One region of the Pseudoalteromonas sp. N1230-9 genome, then DNA from elsewhere that is predicted to be linked to it. Evidence: predicted binding sites of a transcription regulator. Region 1 holds the regulator's gene; each other region holds the start of a gene.
What was found. The regulator sigma-54, encoded in region 1, starts transcription at its own class of promoters, with help from an activator protein. The targets are predictions, from matches to a motif close to GTTGGCACGNNNNTNGNNT.
Positions count from the first base shown of each region.

Region 2: fliE (flagellar hook-basal body complex protein FliE) is a predicted target of sigma-54. The motif match lies at 1,308-1,326, and genes of this name have one in related genera.
Region 3: LY624_RS01920 (BON domain-containing protein) is a predicted target of sigma-54. The motif match lies at 2,073-2,091, and genes of this name have one in related genera.
Region 4: flgB (flagellar basal body rod protein FlgB) is a predicted target of sigma-54. The motif match lies at 1,270-1,288, and genes of this name have one in related genera.

Region 1 is NZ_CP090419.1:3,184,815-3,187,958, reverse strand. It holds gene rapZ (RNase adapter RapZ) at 1-413, opposite strand, end outside; gene ptsN (PTS IIA-like nitrogen regulatory protein PtsN) at 414-866, opposite strand; gene hpf (ribosome hibernation promoting factor) at 870-1,157, opposite strand; gene LY624_RS14795 (RNA polymerase factor sigma-54) at 1,184-2,680, opposite strand; gene lptB (LPS export ABC transporter ATP-binding protein) at 2,789-3,144, opposite strand, start outside.
Region 2 is NZ_CP090419.1:2,613,322-2,616,465, forward strand. It holds gene fliF (flagellar basal-body MS-ring/collar protein FliF) at 1-917, opposite strand, end outside; gene fliE (flagellar hook-basal body complex protein FliE) at 938-1,270, opposite strand; gene LY624_RS12220 (sigma-54-dependent transcriptional regulator) at 1,438-2,844, opposite strand; gene LY624_RS12225 (sensor histidine kinase) at 2,841-3,144, opposite strand, start outside.
Region 3 is NZ_CP090419.1:398,168-401,311, reverse strand. It holds gene LY624_RS01935 (methyl-accepting chemotaxis protein) at 1-813, shown strand, start outside; gene LY624_RS01930 (hypothetical protein) at 798-1,007, opposite strand; gene LY624_RS01925 (YqaE/Pmp3 family membrane protein) at 1,251-1,409, opposite strand; gene LY624_RS01920 (BON domain-containing protein) at 1,471-2,037, opposite strand; gene LY624_RS01915 (LiaF domain-containing protein) at 2,366-3,025, shown strand; gene LY624_RS01910 (VOC family protein) at 3,134-3,144, opposite strand, start outside.
Region 4 is NZ_CP090419.1:930,728-933,871, forward strand. It holds gene flgN (flagellar export chaperone FlgN) at 1-111, opposite strand, end outside; gene flgM (flagellar biosynthesis anti-sigma factor FlgM) at 108-410, opposite strand; gene flgA (flagellar basal body P-ring formation chaperone FlgA) at 487-1,248, opposite strand; gene flgB (flagellar basal body rod protein FlgB) at 1,353-1,724, shown strand; gene flgC (flagellar basal body rod protein FlgC) at 1,727-2,143, shown strand; gene LY624_RS04400 (flagellar hook assembly protein FlgD) at 2,148-2,804, shown strand; gene LY624_RS04405 (flagellar hook protein FlgE) at 2,822-3,144, shown strand, end outside.

The DNA.
Region 1 (3,144 bases):
TCCGTTGTGTCGATCATAAAATCAGCGCGGGTAATTAGGACATCAAGCAGTATTTTTTCTTGCTTAATTGCTAAATCGAGCGGTAAAGAATCTAAAGAAAGCGGGTGTAAGCGTCTTGTCTCAGAGAAACGTTTAATGAGTGTTTGATCATCACTATCAAGGTAAAATAATGTTGGGTTGGCGAAACCTGGCAAGTATTCAAGAATATCATTAAATTCTTGTTGCTCTTTTGGCAGGTTACGCACATCGATACTGACCGCTATTTTGTCGTAATTATCAGAAACACTACGCACTAGCGAAGGTAATAGGTTTACAGGAATATTATCAACGCAATAATAACCAAGGTCCTCAAGGACTCGTAAAGCGACTGATTTACCTGAGCCAGAACGGCCACTGATAATAATTAATTCCATTTATGCCTCTGATGCAATAACTTGAAACAGTTCCTGATCGGTTTTTGCGCTGCGTAACTGTTTACAAAATTCTTTATCTTTTAGTCTATCAGCAATTGTTGATAAGGTCTTTAAATGAAGTTGGCAGTCTCCATCAGGTACGATGAGTGCAACAAAAATATCAACAGGGCGGTTGTCAATTGCATCAAAGTTAATTGGCGATTCGCTCACTATAATAAACGCATGTGGTTTATCAGCACCCGACATACGACCATGCGGAATAGCAATGCCTCTACCAATTCCTGTACTCCCCAACTTTTCTCGATTGAGTAAAGCATTAAGAATATCTTGCTGCGATAGATGAGGAAGCTGCTTATGAGCGAGTTCGCTGATAAATTCGAGAATTCTTTTTTTGCTATTAAAAAGGACCGCAGCTTTGCTGCAGTCCTGGCTAGTAAGTGAACTAAGTTTCATAATTTAGTGTCGAGCTAATTTCTCTTTGTGTTTAATAACTTGGCGATCAAGCTTATCAATTAGCGAGTCGATGGCCGCGTACATATCTTGATGCTCTGTAGAGGCAAACAGTTCGCCTCCGTTTACATGTAAAGTTGCTTCTGCTTTTTGACTTAATTTTTCTACATCTAGAATGACATGAACATTATTAATATGATCAAAATGCCTTTCTAGTTTCGCAAACTTGGTGTTTACATAGTCTTTTAATGAATCTGTGATTTCTACATGACGACCAGTTAGGTTTAGTTGCATAAGCATTTTCCTTCTATGTAAAACGTCTAAATCAAGCTTTTACGCTGATTAGACGGCGGTATTGCTAGAGACTCTCGGTATTTTGCAATTGTACGTCTAGCTACTTTAATTCCTTGCTCAGCCAATATATCTGCAATCTTACTGTCACTCAATGGCTTCGCTGAGTTTTCTGCGGCAATAAGCTTTTTGATTAAAGCGCGTATTGCCGTTGATGAACACTCGCCACCATTTTCTGTGCTGACGTGGCTTGAGAAGAAATATTTCAACTCAAAAATACCCCTTGGGGTATGCATATATTTTTGCGTTGTTACCCGTGAAATCGTCGATTCATGCATTTCGACCATTTCAGCGACATCATTTAGCACCATCGGCTTCATCGCCTCTGGGCCGTGTTCAAAGAAAGCCTGTTGTTGTTGAACAATACAGTTCGTTACTTTTAATAAAGTATCATTCCGACTCTCTAAGCTTTTAATAAACCACTTAGCTTCTTGCAGATGAGAGCGAATAAACTGGCTGTCACTGCTTGATTTTACAGAGCGTGACATAGCCGCATACTGGCTGTTCACTCTGATCTTTGGCATACAGTCAGGGTTTAGCTCAACCACCCAACGACCTTTTACTTTTTTTACCGATACATCAGGTATGACGTATTCAGACTCTTCACGTACGATGCTATCCGCGGGCTTAGGGTTTAAGCTATGGATAAGTGTCATCACTTCTTTAAGCTCGTTTTCTTTAAGCTTAGTCTTTTTCATCAAAGTACGATAGTCGCGACTTGCTAATAATTCGATGTGCTCAGATAAAACCATTTTAGTTTCAGCCAAATAAGGTGTATCTGCATCGAATTGACGAAGTTGTATACATAGGCACTCTTGTAAGCTGCGAGCACCAATGCCGACAGGATCAAATAGCTGTATTCTTTTTAAGACCGCTTCGACTTCATCAAGTTCTATTTCTTCTTCATCATCATTTTGATTAAAGCTTTCAACAATATCCTCACAACTCACAGTTAAAATACCTGAGTCATCGATAGCTTCGACTATAGCAACAGCAATCGCTTCGTCAGTCGGACTAAATGGGGTCAACTGTAGTTGCCACATCAGATATTCATGGAGAGTTTCGGTTGACGCACCTTGGTAAATAGACTCATCTTCTGGCATTGGCCCTGACGAGGTTGAAGGGGCTGCACTCATGTACTCATCCCACGTGACATCCATTGCTAGGTCGTCACTGACGGTATCTTTATTGAGTGCATCACTGCTCTCTTGCTCGTATTCACTGGGTGCTTCTTCTGCCGTAGCTGTGACTTGTGAATCATCAGAGTCAGATTTTTGTTCGTTTTTACCGATCGCTTCTTCATTATAATCCGCTTCTTCCACTTCAAGCAGAGGATTACTATCAAGCGCTTCTTGTATTTCTTGCTGGAGATCCAATGTACTAAGCTGCAATAAGCGAATGGCTTGTTGCAGTTGTGGAGTCATTGTAAGTTGCTGGCCCATGCGCAGCTGTAATGATTGCCTCATGTATCCCTAACAATCCTTTTAAATCATTGATTGATACTACTTTGAGTCAATATCAATATGTTGTCATTATTGTAAGTCTAGCAGATGCTCTAGTCGATGGTGTATTGGTTACAACCTGAATTGCTCGCCTAGATAGACATCGCGTACCGTTTGGTCTGCTAATACGTGCTCAGGCGTGCCTGATGCAATTAGCTCCCCATGAGAAACAATGTAGGCTTTTTCACAAACATCAAGGGTTTCTCGAACATTATGGTCAGTTATTAGTACACCGATACCACGGTTTTTCAAATGCTCTATAATTTTCTTTATATCTAACACTGAAATTGGATCAACACCAGCAAAAGGCTCATCTAGCAGAATAAATTTTGGATCTGCGGCTAATGCTCGCGCGATTTCAACACGGCGACGCTCGCCTCCTGATAGCGCCATACCTTGGCTATCTCGGATGTGCTGAATACTAAATT
Region 2 (3,144 bases), 570 kb from region 1:
GCAGGTAAATCTGGGTTAAAGCGCTTTTGAGTTTCTTCAACGGCACTAAAGTCCATATTCAAATCTACTTGCGCTGTGTAGTTACCTAACCCCACAACAGGAATAAGGATACTATCGATTTTATTAAGATATTCTTCTTCGCGTTTGCGCTCAATTTCATACTCTTTACGTGAGCGAGCTGCCAGTGAGTTTTGTGAGCCTGAGTTAAGTAAACGGCCATTTTGATCGGTAACTGTAACGCGCTCAGGTGACAGCCCTTGTACAGCTGACGCAATAATATCAACCACTGAGTCAACTTCTTCACCATCGAGTGTGCGGCCACGCTTCAGTGTTAGCACCACCGTAGCAGAAGGTTGTTTTTCACGACGAGCAAACACGTTTTCTTTTGGAATAGCTAAAAGTACTTTGGCGCGAGTTACATTTTTTAGCTCTTCAATGGTGCGCGCAAGCTGCTGCTCACGGCCATGTTTTAAACGTTCGCGTTCAAGGCGTTGGCTTACACCAAAGCCCATATCTTGCATGATGATGTCAGTACCTGAGCTTGGCGCTTGCTCAAGGCCTTCACGAGCCATCAATAGCTTAATATTTTGGTATTCACCTTCTTCAACCGAAATGACATTACCATCTAATTCATAATCAATCTTTTGAGCATCTAAAAAGTCGAGAGTTTGAATAAGCTCTTCCGTTGGCATTTTACCAAGCGGTCGCATATCAGGCTGACGAGCCCAAATAATGATAAAAATAGCGATTGCCAAACAGATAGCCAGTGCAATAACTAACGTAACCTGACGAAGTACATCTACACCGTTCAGGGCACTTAAGTATCCAGACTTTTGCTCTTGTTGTTCCTCAGTATCAGGTGAATCGACTCCACCACCTGCTAAGGCTAGATCAGTTGATTGATTAGATTGCGCCACAATAATTCTCCACTACCTAGTTAAACAGGCATGTTCATAATGTCTTTATATGCTTCAACAAGTTTGTTTCTTACTTGTACCGTCGCCTCAAAAGCCACTGAAGACTTTTGCGAAGCTATCATCACTTCTGCCAAGGAAACACTGCGATCTCCCATCTCTAATGCGGTGACTTTTTGCTTAGCGTCTTGTTGTAGGCCATTAACGTTATCAAGCGCATTACTAAGTAAATCACCAAACTGTGCTGATGAAGTCGGCTGAGCTTGTGTTGGTAAGTTATTAACTGACTGGCTACGGCCCGCTTCTAGAGCCATAGATTGCATTTCTTGAAATAATGCGCTGTTTTGAATTTTCATAATACTCTCTGACGATGCAGTTCACTTATCAAGTAAAATGCACAAAGCGTGCCATAAATAAAAACCAATAAAAACAAGCGTTTATTGGTATATTTATTGTTGTCAGAGTTTTGACAGCAAACAAGCTCACGATAATGTGAGCTTGTTTGTGTAAGAAGAAATATGGATTAGGCTGGTAATGCGATCCCAAGATCACGCATTTGCGCCAACTTATACCTAAGTGTACGAGGACTAATTCCTAAAGTCTCTGCAACCTCTTTGCGTTTACCTTGGCATTTGGCTAGCGTCTCTAAAATAATACGATGCTCTTTATCTTTGAGTTCGTCTTTATAATTACCTTGCTCGTTCACTTGAGGAATACTCGCAAGCTGAGGCTCTACAGGCTGCTCTTGATAAATCGGGGCATTATGTGATGGAGCTGGCTGAGTTAACTCTGAACTTGTTGATAACAACTCTTCGATGAAAATATCACTCTCATGAATACTGTTGCCATCACATAAAATGAGTGCCCGTTGAATAACATTATCAAGCTCGCGAACGTTACCAGGCCATGTATGCGCTAAAAGCTTTTGCTTTGCGCCTTCAGTAATCAGTGCAATTGGCTCTTTGCTTTTCAAGCAGTGTCGTTCAATCAAATGCTCAGCAAGAATAATAATGTCACCTGGGCGCTCAGCAAGTGGCCGCCACATTAGGGGGAATACATTTAAACGATAGTATAAATCTTCTCTAAATAGATTGTTACTAACAGCGTCTTTTAGGTCACGGTTGCTGGTTGCCAAAACACGAACATCAAGTTCAATCGTTTTACGGCTACCCAGTCGCTCCACTTCACGCTCTTGTAATACACGCAGTAATTTTGCTTGAAGCCCTAAGTCCATCTCAGTGATTTCATCAAGTAAAATGGTGCCACCTTGCGCCTGTTCAAATTTACCTGGGCAAGCTTGAATAGCGCCTGTAAAAGCACCTTTTTCGTAACCAAATAATGTTGCCTCAAGCATGTTTTCGGGGATGGCTGCGCAGTTAATTGCAACAAAAGGCGCATCAGCACGGCTTGATTTATCATGAATATAACGCGCTAAGACTTCTTTACCTGACCCACTTGGGCCAAGCACCATAACACTGGCGTCAGAGCGAGCCACTTTACTGGCCAGCTCAAGTAGCTTTATGCTTGATGGATCTGCGACAATGGGACCTTCGGTCTCTTTTTCTTTCTCTGGTAAATAACGACTGACCATATTAAGAAGCACTTCTGGCGCAAACGGCTTGGCCATATAGTCAATAGCACCAAGGCGCATTGCTTCAACCGCATCATCAATGGTGGCATACGCTGTCATCATCAAAACGGGCAACTCTGGGTAGTTCAGTTTAATGCTGCGCAATAGGTCGAGACCACTCATGGTTCCCATTTGCACATCACTGACTACCAATGCATAGGTATTTTGTTTTAACAAGACCATTGCCTGTTCGGCACTGTCAGCAGCAATACAATCAATACCAGACATTTCTAGTGTATCAATCAGCGCTTCTCGTAGGCCTGCGTCATCTTCAACGACTAAAATAGGATGGGTACTCATTTTGCCTCCGCTAACATAGGTTCTGCACTAATAGGCAAGATCAAACTAAAACAAGCACCACCATGTGCATTGTTATAAACTTCAACCCGCCCTTGATGGGCATTGGCGACTGAACTAACAACAGCCAGTCCAAGCCCTGTACCTTGGCTTTTAGTGGTAAAAAACGGTTCAAATAATTTATCTGCTAAACTAGTATCAATACCTGGGCCATTGTCGCTGACACTTATGCGCACGCAATTTTCATCTTTGTCATCTCGCTTAGCACTCAGCTCAACACGTGCCTGACTGCCAATTATTTGA
Region 3 (3,144 bases), 940 kb from region 1:
CAGTTAAGCCAAGCAGCTTCACAGCTAAAAACAGTGTCACAAAAAACCAATGATGAAATTCAACAAGAGAAACAACAGGTAGACAGTGTTAGTGCAGCAGTCACTGAAATGGCCTCAACAGTACTCGAAATTTCGCGCAATGCACAAAATACCAATAATGCTGCTGAACAAGTACAAACCATTACTGTTGATGGCACAAAACGTTCTACACAGGCTCAGTCAGTCATGACCGCATTAGCAAGTCACATTGGTGAAGCGTCTAAAGTCGTTGCTGGTCTTGAGCAAGAAAGTGGCAATATTGGTGCCGTCATCGATGTGATCAACTCTATTGCAGAACAAACTAATTTACTGGCTCTTAATGCTGCCATTGAAGCTGCGCGTGCAGGCGAGCAAGGTCGAGGTTTTGCTGTGGTTGCTGATGAGGTTCGTTCATTGGCAAGCAGAACGCAAGAGTCAACTGATGATATTCGTAATATGATCAGCCGATTGCAACAGATTGCTCAGCAAGCATCAACGATGATGCAACAAGGACAAGAGCGCGCTGAAGGTTCTGTTGAACAAACACAAATTGTGCTTACAGCACTGCAAGACATCGCACAATCAGTGACAAATGTGCAAGATCAAAGTCATCAAATTGCGACTTCAACGGAGCAACAAACGGTAGTCGCAGAAGATATTAATAACAGCCTTGCGGCTATTAATCATTTAGTGAATAGCACGGCAGATCATGCTCATGAATTGGCTGATGAAGCCCGTGATTTGAATGAGTTAGCAGTCTCGTTAAATAAAACGGTTAATCAGTTTAAGTTATAAAGATAAATTGCTGATGTGATTAAAAACCCGATATCACCTGAAGATAATATCGGGTTTTTATCGTCAGCCTTCCCTGTTACCTGCGGCGCAACTGCTTTCGCATGATCCATAAAGTCTTGCCACTGCTGCTTATTCCATAAAGCAGCTCCTTGTTTGTCCATTCCTTGTTTTGATTGCGTTTGTACTTGTTCCATATAGTCACCTCCTTACGCTAGCTTCATCCATTTTAGGTTCCTTACCACTTGCCGTTCCTTAGCAATTATCCGTTCACTTTTTCCATAAAGCGTTGCCATTGTGCGCTTGTCCATAACGCCTTGTTACTTCCTTGCTTTCCATTATGCTTTGCTACGTTTTCCATTATGTAACTCCTTGCGGTTTATAATCCGTTATTCCTACAGCTTTTCCATGCTGTGCTCCTAAGTCATCCTTGTGTGCAATTATCGTTTAGCAATGATATACACAGCATGAATCAAGCCTGGAATGTACCCTAATAAGGTTAAAAGAATATTAATCCAGAATTGTGCACCTAAACCTACCTGTAAAAATACACCTAAAGGGGGAATTAAAACTGACAATATAATGCGAATTAAGTCCATGATTCACTCCTTGAAAACAAAATAAAAACCCAGCCAAAGCTGGGCTTTCATTAATTACTTATTATTCAGCAACAATCGTTAACTCATCGATTACTTTGCGAACATCTTCAGCATTTTCTGCAATGCTTACTGCAAGCTGTTTTTCAGCTTCTGATTCAACGGTACCTTTAAGGGTTACAACACCTTTGTCAGTATCTACATCGATATCAGTACCACCTACTTCAGAATTAAATAGGAAGCGAGTTGTAATCACAGTGCTTATTTTTGCATCTGTTAAATCACTTTCAGCTGAATCACCTTTCTCTTTTTTGGCATGCTTAGCTTTCATGTCTTTTACGACTGTAAGCTTGTTTTCAACATCAGTTACGCCATCTAAGCTTAATACCAGCTCTTCTGCTAACTCTTTATCAAGCTCACTATTCACTTTACCAGTTAGTACAACCTTGCCATTTTTTACATCTGTGTTGATGTCAAAGTTGTTTAGATTTGTGTTCATTAAAAGAACAGTTTCTGCCTTACCATCAATCCAAGCGTCTTTACTTTCATTTTCCCAGCTGCTTGCCTGAGCTGACATGCTAGTAGCACCAATAACTAACGCGGCAATCATAGACTTGTTGAATGTATTCATAATCTTTCTCCTTTTGATTAAAGACACATTACTTAATGCGACTTTGATGCCAACTATTTATCACTTTAATATCAATAGGTTACACTTTAATCTATTCAAGACACATATTCTCCTCGGTAACAATTTACAGGCTGCTCGGTAATAAGTTCACAATGTTGCAAAAATAACCAATTAATTGCAGATAATATTAATCTATGGTTAATTTAACGAAGTGCTAATAAACCAAAAAACACAACAACTTGATTTTTATATAAATAAAATTTGGCCTAAGCTTTGCTTTATATCGAATAACAGAAGAATCACTTTATAATCACAACAGGGAACTACCATGGCCGTTAAACTTGAAGATCGCCCAATCGATCAAGTAAGAGAAGAAGTCATTGACCAACTCATTTATAACTACAGTCATGCAGTTATTTCAGCTGAAGCATTTGAACGCCGACTAGATCAAGCAATGGCAGCCACCAGCAACGAAGTACTTGTTGAGCTTGTTGCTGACTTAGCGCTAAAAGCTGATACAGATTACAAATCGCATAAACATGCGCAATTTAAACCTCACTACAGCCATAGCAGTGACAACGAAAACTTACAACTACGCAGTATTCTTGGTTCAAATGAGCGTAGCGGCCAGTGGCTTGTGCCAAAAGAAATTCACCTAACAAACTGCTTAGGCTCAATCGAACTCGACTTTAGCGAAGCGATTTTCCAGCATCAGCATGTCACTATTTACGTAAACTGTATTTTAGGTAACGACGAAATCTACGTGCCTGAACATGTCAATGTGCTATCTAAACTGTTTAGCGTTATTGGCAGCGTAGAAAACAAGTCAGTCGCTCTAAATAAAGGTCAGGGCCCAACCATTACCATTGAAGGTAACGTATGGCTAGGCTCAGTAGAGATCAAAGTAAAGCGTACCATGAAAGAAAAGTTCATCAGCTTTGCCAATAGCCTAAAAGCCAGTTGGAAAGAAATGAACAAGGTGCAGTAAAAGTTGCGAGATATTGTAGGCGCGATTTTACATCGCGCAATAGGTAACAAATGACGCGTGGTAAACCTGCTGCTACAACTACCGCGCGAAATGAATTTCACGGCGAGATCAAAGATCAT
Region 4 (3,144 bases), 1.5 Mb from region 1:
TCGCTCGCTTAGAAGCACATACTGCTGTTCAAGTGCACTAATAAGTGAATCAAGCTTGCGTACATCGTGTTGTAGGCTTTCAATAAACTGCTTAATGCTGTTTATGGTCATTTTTTATGAAACTCTAGTAGGGCATTGATTAATGTATCTTGGTCAAGTGACAGCTCACCATTAGCAATAGCGGCTTTTACTTTTGCTACTTTTTCAAGGTCAACATCAGGCTTTGACGCTAAGTCTTCAAAGGTATTATCGATTGTTTTACTAAGCGAACTAATTTGCTCTGCGCTTGCTTGCTTGTTCGCCGCGGTGTGAGATTTTTTACTGATATCTTGACTGCCCGAATCAATAAAGTTGTTCACTTTTGCAGCTTGCTCAACATGACTACTGCTACCTTTGTTGTTTATGTTCATTATCAATCCCCAATTAATTTTCTACTAATTTTGTAAAGCGACCAAATTTATCGATTTCTTAAATTTATTTTTAAATTTATAAAAGTGTTGCTTTTACAACCCCTTTATCAATCACTTGGCCTTCAACAATTTTACCAGAACTGAGGTTTTTTACTTTGATCATTTGGCCTCTAATTCCTTCCTCAAGTGCAATTGCTTTTACACTTGCAGTAAAGGAGCTTGTGCTGATGAGAAGTTTTATATGCTGCTCTTTATTGACTAAGTAGTTATTTTCGAGCTGTCTGCGAGTGACTAAATCGCCTTGCTTAATGTTTCTTTTAACTGTCATTCCAATCAATTCAGTTGTGCTCGTTTCCATACCGTAAACGTGTTTTGCAATGTTAATGGAGTCATAGTTTAGTAACTCATTGCTCAACACTTCGCCGCGTTGTAAGTCACGTTTAGCAACGACTAAATTGAGCCACAGATCAACTTTTGCGGTGGCTCTAAATTGCCAAATGGGATCTGCACAGCTGACGGTCAGACGAATTCTACCTGCGGGAATGGAATTGGGTTTTACCCTGTTTATTGATAACTGATCACAGCTAAGCTCTTTTGCTGCAGCTGGAATGTATAACGCAATTTTTTTTTGCTGACCTTGCTTGTTTATGCTGCCCAAGTAATGAGTTATTTCGTTATTTATATACCGTTTAATCTCTTTTTGAAAATTGCTTGCTAAGACATTAGCTGAAAATAATAAGGAAATAATTCCAAAAAAGAGGAAAAAAGCACCATTCCGTATCGGAAGTATTGCTTCCGCTTTTACGTGCCTTAGATTGAATTTTTTACAGTAACTCATTGAAAAATATGTCTTATAAAATTTGGCATAAAGGTTGTTAATAGCCTTATACCGAATTCAAAATGTGCAAACGAGCATACAAGACGTAGTCAGTTGAGGCAACAATGGCATTATTTGATAAAGCGTTAGGCGTACACCCATTTGCTATGCAGTTGAGAATAGACAGAGCTGAGGTTATCGCAAGTAACCTCGCAAATGTTGATACCCCAAATTTTAAAGCAAGAGATGTGGATTACCAGCAAATTTTGGGCGATGTCGCAGCGAGTATGGAGCATAACAATGATGTAGGCTTTGCGGGAATTACTGCCAATGAGCTGATGTATCGTGTGCCGTATCAAGCATCCAGTGACGGTAATACCGTAGAGCTCAATGTCGAGCAGGCAAAATTCTCTAACAACAGTATGGATTTTCAGACCAGTATGACCTTTCTAAACATGAAAATCAGTGGCCTGCATAAAGTAATCAAAGGAAATTAATAATGTCTTTTAATTCTATTTATGACATTAGTGGCAGTGCAATGCGTGCTCAAGTCATGCGCTTAGATACCATTGCTTCTAACCTTGCTAATGCTGACACGGCGGCGTCTACCGAAGAGGGCGCGTATAAGGCGCTTAAGCCGGTTTTTTCTGCCATGTATAAAGACTCTTTTGATCAGCAAAATGTGGCGGCTGCTGTCAATACCATGGGTGTGACAGAGTCTAATCGTACTGTTGAGCAACGTTATGAGCCTAACAACCCACTTGCCAATGATGATGGCTACGTCTTTTATTCAAACGTCAATGTACTTGAAGAAATGGCAGACATGATGTCAGCAAGTCGTAGTTATCAAACATCCGTTGATGTTATGTCGCGTGTTAACAGCATGCAGCAAAGCATTCTTAAATTAGGACAGTAGCACCATGGATATCGCAAATACCACACAAAGCAATAACAATGCTGCCAATGTAAGCTCAAGTATTTCAGGGAATGTTAACTCGGCAGAAGAAATGTCGACCATGTTTTTAGAGTTGCTGGTGGCACAGATCAGTAATCAGAATCCGTTACAACCTATGGACGGAACCGAATACGTTAGCCAACTAGCTGAATTCTCAAATGTTGAATCATTGCAAAGTATAAAAAATAACACCAGCGCGAGTTTAGATAACAGTAGCAGCATGTTAGTCCTTGAAGCGACTAACTTAGTTGGTGAAACAGTGACAGTGCCAGCGGATGTGGTTGCTTTAGAAAAAGAGGGCAAAGTGTCGGGTCTTGTTAACTTATCAACACCTGCTGATTCAGTCACTGTGCAACTTTATGACAGTAATGGCCAGTTAGTTGAAGAAAAACAGTTGGCATACAGTGGTGTGGGTTCTTTGAATTTCGAATTTGATGAACAAGATGCGGGTGGCTATTCGATTAATGCTTTTTCGACAACCAATGGTGTTTCACAACGCCTGACACCTTGGCTAAATGGTGAAGTAGAGCGCGTCTCTGTGGGTAGCAGCAGCGACGATATTTTATTGCAAGTTGATGGCTTAGGTAATTTTGCCTTAACCGATATTAATCAAGTTGCCTAGACTAAAGAGGAATAATTATGTCTATGTTTAATATAGGTTTAAGCGGCCTTAAAAGCACTCAAACAGGGTTAGAAGTAACAAGTAATAATATCGCTAACTCATCAACTTCTGGTTATAAAACCGGTAATACAGAATTTGCCGCAGTTTATAATGGTGGTAGTCGTGGTGGTGTACGTGTTTCAGATATCAAAGAAGACTTTGTAACTGGTGGTGATATTGTTAGAACAGGTAACGCACTTGATATTGCAATTGATGGTCAAGGTTTCTTTGCTATCTCTGAAGGTAATCGTATTGCTTATACGCAAGCAGGGCAATTTACCCTAGATAACGAGCTTAATAT